DNA from 2 places in the Bradyrhizobium sp. USDA 4532 genome. Region 1 is predicted to be linked to the other one. Evidence: predicted binding sites of a transcription regulator. Region 1 holds the regulator's gene; the other holds the start of a gene.
The links. Region 1 encodes PhoB, which activates phosphate uptake and scavenging genes when phosphate is short. Its sites were predicted from a motif close to TGTCATNNANCTGTCAT; they were not measured.
Positions count from the first base shown of each region.

Region 2: ugpB (sn-glycerol-3-phosphate ABC transporter substrate-binding protein UgpB) is a predicted target of PhoB. The motif match lies at 1,439-1,455, and genes of this name have one in related genera.

Region 1 is NZ_JALJZN010000001.1:6,822,277-6,825,683, reverse strand. It holds gene J2R76_RS31365 (aspartate aminotransferase family protein) at 1-438, opposite strand, end outside; gene J2R76_RS31360 (GcrA family cell cycle regulator) at 926-1,438, shown strand; gene phoB (phosphate regulon transcriptional regulator PhoB) at 1,679-2,389, opposite strand; gene phoU (phosphate signaling complex protein PhoU) at 2,535-3,251, opposite strand; gene pstB (phosphate ABC transporter ATP-binding protein PstB) at 3,358-3,407, opposite strand, start outside.
Region 2 is NZ_JALJZN010000001.1:5,934,235-5,937,641, reverse strand. It holds gene ugpB (sn-glycerol-3-phosphate ABC transporter substrate-binding protein UgpB) at 67-1,383, opposite strand; gene J2R76_RS27315 (CaiB/BaiF CoA-transferase family protein) at 1,674-2,879, opposite strand; gene J2R76_RS27310 (organic hydroperoxide resistance protein) at 3,069-3,407, opposite strand, start outside.

The DNA.
Region 1 (3,407 bases):
CGAGCCGGTCGCCGCCAGCGTGCCCAGCGTGCGGCCGTGGAAGGCGCCCTCGAAGGTGATGATGCGGTAGCGCTCGCCATGGCCCTTGGAGAAGTGATAGTGGCGGACCAGCTTGATCACGCCCTCCATCGCTTCCGCGCCGGAATTGCAGAAGAACACGAAGTCGGCAAAGCTCTGCTCGCACAGCCGCGCGGCAAGCACCTCGCCGTCCGGGCTCTTGAACAGGTTCGACATGTGCCAGAGCTTGGTCGCCTGTTCCTGCAGCGCCTTGACGAGATGCGGATGCGCGTGCCCGAGCGCGTTGACCGCGACGCCCGAGGTGAAATCGAGATAGCGGTCGCCGTTGGTTGCGATCAGCCAGGCGCCCTCACCGCGCTCGAAACCGAGATCGACCCTGGCGAAGACGGGGAGCAGATGCGACGTGGCAGCGTTGGTCATGACGATCACTGACGGTTTTTAAGCCGACAATTGCCGCGCGCCTTGACGCCAGCGCAGCAACGGCCAGCTTCGGAAAACAAAACGGCCGCCTTTGCGGGCGGCACGTGGCGGGCATTCTATGCTGCGGTCGGTAAGTGTCAATCGCCACGAAGTGGCCTTCCTGCAATGCGAAACGAGCGCAATCCGGAGCATTCCGGTGCGGTGGAAAAGCCTCATCGCGATGCTTAACTGTGTGGGAACATGTGGACGCACGACCGCGGACTCTTGCGCCAGAGTCACGCCATATTGTAGCGTTTGGCCTGTCGGGTACGACATCTCGTGCGGCGGTACTGGACCCTCTAAGTAGCCTTTGTGTCTCGCGTAAACGTTCGGGCGCAACACCGTGCCCGGCGAGGGCTAAGGGATTCTGGCCGCAGGGATATTTGTCCAGATTGGCTCGCAGCGCCGCTCCAATGATTGGCCGGCGCTACGCGAAGGGAAGAATGCGATGACTGTATTGACCTGGTCCGACGATCGCGTCGAGCAGCTGAAGAAGCTCTGGGAGTCCGGCCTGTCGGCCAGCCAGATCGCGGCGGAACTTGGCAATGTGACGCGAAACGCCGTGATCGGCAAAGTGCATCGGCTCGGCCTCTCCGGCCGCGCCAAGGCACCCTCCACGGCCGCGCCGCGGCAGCGCAAGGCCCGCCCCGCCCAGCACATGATGCGGGTGGCGCGCCCGGTCTCGCGCGGCAACACCGCGCTGGCGCACGCCTTCGAGGCCGAGATGGAGCCCGATCCGATCTCCTACGACAATGTGGTGCCGATGAGCCAGCGGCTGTCGCTGCTCGAGCTCAACGAGGCCACCTGTCACTGGCCGGTCGGCGATCCCTCGAGCCCGGAATTCTTCTTCTGCGGCGGCAAAGCGCTCGGCGGCCTGCCCTATTGCGCGCATCACTCGCGCGTCGCCTACCAGCCCGCCGCCGATCGCCGCCGGCCGTCGGCGAAACCGCAGATCAAGTGAGCACTCGGGAAAACGACGGAAGACCTCAAAGACAAATCCCCGCGAAAGCGGGGATTTTTTTGTGTGACCCAGCCCGGCTATATCACCAGCGTCGTCCCGGCGCAGGCCGGGACCCATAACCACGAATGGGTGTTGTTAGAAAGCCGTCTGGCCGCGTGCCGATTGCGCTGGCCGCAGCGTATGGGTCCCGGGTTTCGCCGGGACGACGCCGTGTTGCGGTTTATGAATGCCGCATGGCCGTTACGGCTGCGGCTCGGCCTTGGCAAAGCGGTCGTCGAGCGCGTAGCCGGCGCCGCGCACAGTGCGGATCGGATCCTGCTCGCGGCCCGGATTGAGCAGCTTGCGCAGGCGGCCGATATGCACGTCGACGGTGCGCTCATCGATGTAGATGTCGCGGCCCCAGACGCTGTCGAGCAATTGCTCGCGGCTGAACACGCGGCCGGGATGCTCAAGGAAGAATTCGAGCAGGCGATACTCGGTCGGCCCGAGATCGATCGGACGGCCCGAGCGCGCCACGCGGCGCTTCTCGCGGTCGAGCTCGATGTCGCCGTAGGTCAGCACGGTCGCAAGCCGCTCCGGGCTGGCGCGGCGCAACAGGCCCTTCACCCGCGCCAGCAGCTCCGGCACCGAGAACGGCTTGACGATGTAATCGTCCGCGCCGGTGGCAAGCCCGCGCACGCGCTCGCTTTCCTCGCCGCGCGCGGTCAGCATGATGATCGGAAGCTGCTTGGTCTCGGGCCGCGCCCGCAGGCGGCGGCACAGTTCGATGCCGGACAGGCCCGGCAGCATCCAGTCCAGCACCACGAGGTCGGGAACGCGCTCCTTCAGCCTTGTATCCGCATCGTCGCCGCGCCCCACCGTCTCGACATCGTAGCCTTCCGCATCGAGATTGTAGCGCAACAGCGTCGTCAGCGCTTCCTCGTCTTCGACTACCAGAATGCGTGCGCTCATCGGTTTAAGTTCTTTCTCTGTGGTGATCCGTTGCCCAGACGCAAACCGAAACGCTTACTTCCTTGAGCATAGTCCCCGCGGAAACGATTTGTCGCGAGGATCATCCAGTTTCGCTCTTGCCGGTTCCGTGCTTGCCGATCATGCCTCAGTTGCCCGGCACCGTGGTGGCAAAAGTGGTCATGTCGCCCTTCGGGCGCTTGTCGGTGATCTGCTGGCCCTCGATCATGTAGAACACGGTCTCGGCGATATTGGTGGCGTGATCGCCGATCCGCTCGATGTTCTTGGCGCAGAACATCAGATGGATGCAGAACGAGATGTTGCGCGGATCTTCCATCATGTAGGTGAGCAGTTCGCGGAACAGCGAGGTGCAGATCGCATCGACCTCCTCGTCGCCCTTCCAGACGTTCATCGCCGCCGGCAGGTCGTGCGCGGCATAGGCGTCGAGCACCGACTTGACCTGCGACAGCACGAGGTCGGTCATGTGCTCGAGGCCGCGGATCAGCTTCAGCGGCTGGAAATCGCTCTCCAGCGCCGCGACGCGCTTGCCCATGTTCTTGGCGAGGTCGCCGATCCGCTCGAGGTCGGTGGCGACGCGCATCGCGCTGACGATCTCACGCAGATCGATCGCCATCGGCTGGCGGCGGGCGATCGTCAGCACCGCCCGCTCTTCGATGTTGCGCTGCAGATTGTCGATCTCGATGTCGGCGGCGACCACGCGCTTGCCGAGCGCGACGTCGCGACGGATCAGCGCGTCGACCGACTCGGTAATCATCCGTTCGACCAGGCCGCCCATCTCGGCGACCAGGCGAGTCAACTCCTGCAGGTCGCTGTCGAATGCCTTGGCGGTATGTTCAGAAGCCATCGCTTGTCTCCCTCAACCATGATCCCGGGGATCATGGTTTCGTGTCCTGAATTTTAGCATGACCTGATCGGAAAACCGGTTTCCACTTTTCCGGATCATGCGCCGGTCAACCGAACCGGCCGGTGATGTAGTCCTGGGTGCGCCGATCGCTCGGTG
Region 2 (3,407 bases), 890 kb from region 1:
CGTCTGGGCATGATCTTTTCGGAAAGCCGCTTCGCACTTTTCCGGATCATGCCCGAAGGCATCATGTCAGCGGACGGCGGTCTTTTCAAACTGCCGCAGCATCTGGTTGCCGCGCTCGACGGCGGCGTCCAGCGCCTGCTTGGCGGTCTTCTTGCCGGCCAGCGCCTGCTCGATCTCCTCCGACCACATGTCGCGCAGCTGCACCATGTTGCCGAGGCGCAGACCGCGGGAATTCGCGGTCGGCTCCTTGTTGGTGAGCTCGAGCAGCGGGGTCTCGAGATAGGGCTGGTCCTTGTAGAAGCCTTCTTCCTTGGCCTTGGCGTAGGCGGCCTTGGTGATCGGCAGATAACCCGAGGCCTTGTGGATCCAGACCTGGCGGTCGGTGTCCGAGAGGAAGGTCAGGAACTTGGCCACGCCCTTGTATTCCTCGGCCGACTTGCCGCCCATCACCCAGAGCGAGGCGCCGCCGATGATCGAGTTCTGCGGCGCGCCCTTGGCGTCGGGATAATACGGCATCGGCGCCGCGGTGAAGTTGAACTTGGCCTGCGCCTTGACGTTGCCGAAGAAGGCCGACGAGGTCAGGTAGATCGGGCATTCGCCCGAGGTGAAGCGGCCTTCGCCGGTGTTGGTGCGGCCGGCATAGTCGTAGGTCTTGTCCTTCTGCAGCTCGACGAGGCTCTCGAGATGCTTGACCTGCAGCGGGCCGTTGAATTCGAGCACGGTGTCGAAGCCGTCGAGGCCATTGGCCTTGCTGGCGAGCGGCACATTGTGCCAGGCCGAGAGCTGTTCGAGATTGACCCAGGTGACCCACGAGCCGGAGAAGCCGCAGGTGTTATAGCCGGCTGCCTTCAGCTTCTTGGCGTCGTCGAACACTTGCGGCCAGGTCTTCGGAATCTCCGCGATGTTGGCCTTCTTCAGCGCATCGAGATTGATCCACATCACCGTCGACGACGAGTTGAAGGGGAACGACAGCATCTCGCCCTTGGAGGTCGAGTAGTAGCCGGTGATCGCGGGCAGATAGACGCCCGGATCGAACTTCTCGCCGGCGTCGGCCATCAGCTTGTAGACCGGTTTGACGGCGCCGGTGGCGGCCATCATCGTCGCGGTGCCGACCTCGAACACCTGCATGATATGCGGCGCGTTGCCGGCGCGGAACGCGGCGATGCCGGCGTTCATGGTGTCGGCGTAGCCGCCCTTGTAGGTCGGGATCACCTTGTAGTCGGATTGCGAGGCGTTGAAGTCGTTGGCCAGCTTGACGATGACGTCGTTGTTGGCGCCGGTCATCGCGTGCCACCACTGGATCTCGGTCACCGCGAACGCGGGCGACGCGAATGCAAGCGCGGCAGCGGCTGCCGCGGCAGCGCCTAGTCGTCGAAAGAACATCAAAACCCCTCCCAATTGGAACATCATCTTTCGTTGCGCGCGTTATCAGCGCCGGATGACGTTCAAATGACCGTATAAACGAAAGTCATGGTAGGGGGGAAGCCGAAGCGAAGGGAAGCGGTAAAAAAGGCGAAGACCGCAGCCGGCTCCGTGCGGTGCAGCGCCAAACGCGACGTTGCACCGCAGTGTTGATGCGTCGGCCGGTTCGATACGGGCCGACGCTCCAGCTTTGTCCTGACGCGAACCGGTGCGCATCCCGCATCACGTGCGGGACAGGCTCGAAAACGCCTTTAGCGCTTGCGCTGGGGACCGCAGACCACGCCCTTCTCAACCAGGCCGTTGATCTCGTCCTTCGAGTAGCCGAACTCGCCGAGCACTTCCGCGGCGTGCTGGCTGAACTTCGGCGGCGTCCGGCGCAGGTTCGGCTTGGTGCGTTCGAGGCGGATCGGCGAGGCGACGCCCTTGTACCAATCCTTCTCGATGACGTCGCCGCGATGAATGGTGTGCGGGTTGGTCAGCGCCTGGTCGATCTTCTGCACCGGGCCAGCCGGCAGGCCGGCGGCGAGCAGCCGGTTGCACAGCGGCTCGGCCTCGTGCTGGCTGAACACCGCGGCCAGCTCGACGCGGAGCGCATCGCGGTTGGCGATGCGGTCCTTGTTGCGGGCAAAGCGCGGGTCGGTGCCGAGCTCGGGCTTGCCGATCTCCTTGGCGAGCTTGCGGAAGGTTCCGTCATTGCCGACGCCGATGAAGATGTTGTCGGTCTTGGTCGGGAAGATCGCGTACGGCACGAGGTTGGGATGCTCGTTGCCGGTGAGCGACGGCGGCTTGCCGTGCATGAAGTAGTTCGCGGTGTGCGGATGCATGATCGCGAGCCCGGTCTCGTACAGCGTCGTCTCGATGAACTGGCCGAGCCCCGAGCGCTGCCGCTCCGACAGCGCCATCAGGATGCCGATCGTGGCGTAGAGCCCGGTGGTGATGTCGACCAGCGGCACGCCGATCCGCATCGGGCCGCTCTCCGGCGAGCCGGTCGCCGCGATCATGCCGGTCATCGCCTGGATGATCGCGTCATAGCCGGGATTGCCGCCGCGCGGGCCGTCGGCGCCGAAGCCGGAGATCCGGCAATGCACGAGGCGCGGAAATTTCGCGCGCAGCGCGTCGTTGCCGATGCCCCATTTGTCGAGCGTGCCGGGCTTGAAATTCTCGATCAGCACGTCGGCGGTCTCGAGCATCTTCATCAGCACCGCGCGTCCGCCCTCGGAAGCGAGGTCGAGGCCGATCGAGCGCTTGTTGCGGTTGATGCCGACGAAATAGGCCGCGTCTTCTTCGTGGAAGGGAGGACCCCAGTCTCGCACCTCGTCGCCGGCGGGCGGCTCGACCTTGATCACGTCGGCGCCGTGGTCGGCGAGAATCTGGGTGCAATACGGACCGCCGAGCACGCGCGTCAGATCGACCACGCGCAGGCCGGTCATCGCGCCCGTAGCCGCTGGGGTATTCATGGAAGCAACCTTCGCTCAGTTGGGATCAGATAACGAGGGTCCCAGAGCTAACGGTCTTCAGCCGGGGCAGCAATGCTTCCGTCGGCGCAGGCCCATGCAGCAGACGGCGCATGCGTTCGCCAAGCGAACGCGCCGCTGAAAGAGCAATGGTCCGCCACGTGTTGCGGCGGACCATTGCGTGATGTGGAATTAGACGACGCTCAGCTTGACGTCGACATTGCCGCGGGTCGCGTTGGAATAGGGGCACACCTGGTGGGCCTTCTCGACCAGCGCTTCGGCATCGCTGCGCGCAAGGCCGGGCAGCGACACCGCGAGCTCGACGGCGAGACCGAACCCGCCTTCCGAGCGCGGGCCGATGCCGACCGTCGAGGTCACCGAGGCGTCGGCGGGAACCTTGGGGCCGCCCTGCGACGCCACGAACTTCATCGCGCCGATGAAGCAGGCGGCATAGCCTGCCGCGAACAGCTGCTCCGGATTGTTGCCGGCACCGCCGCCGCCACCGAGCTCCTTCGGGGTCGTGAGCTTGAC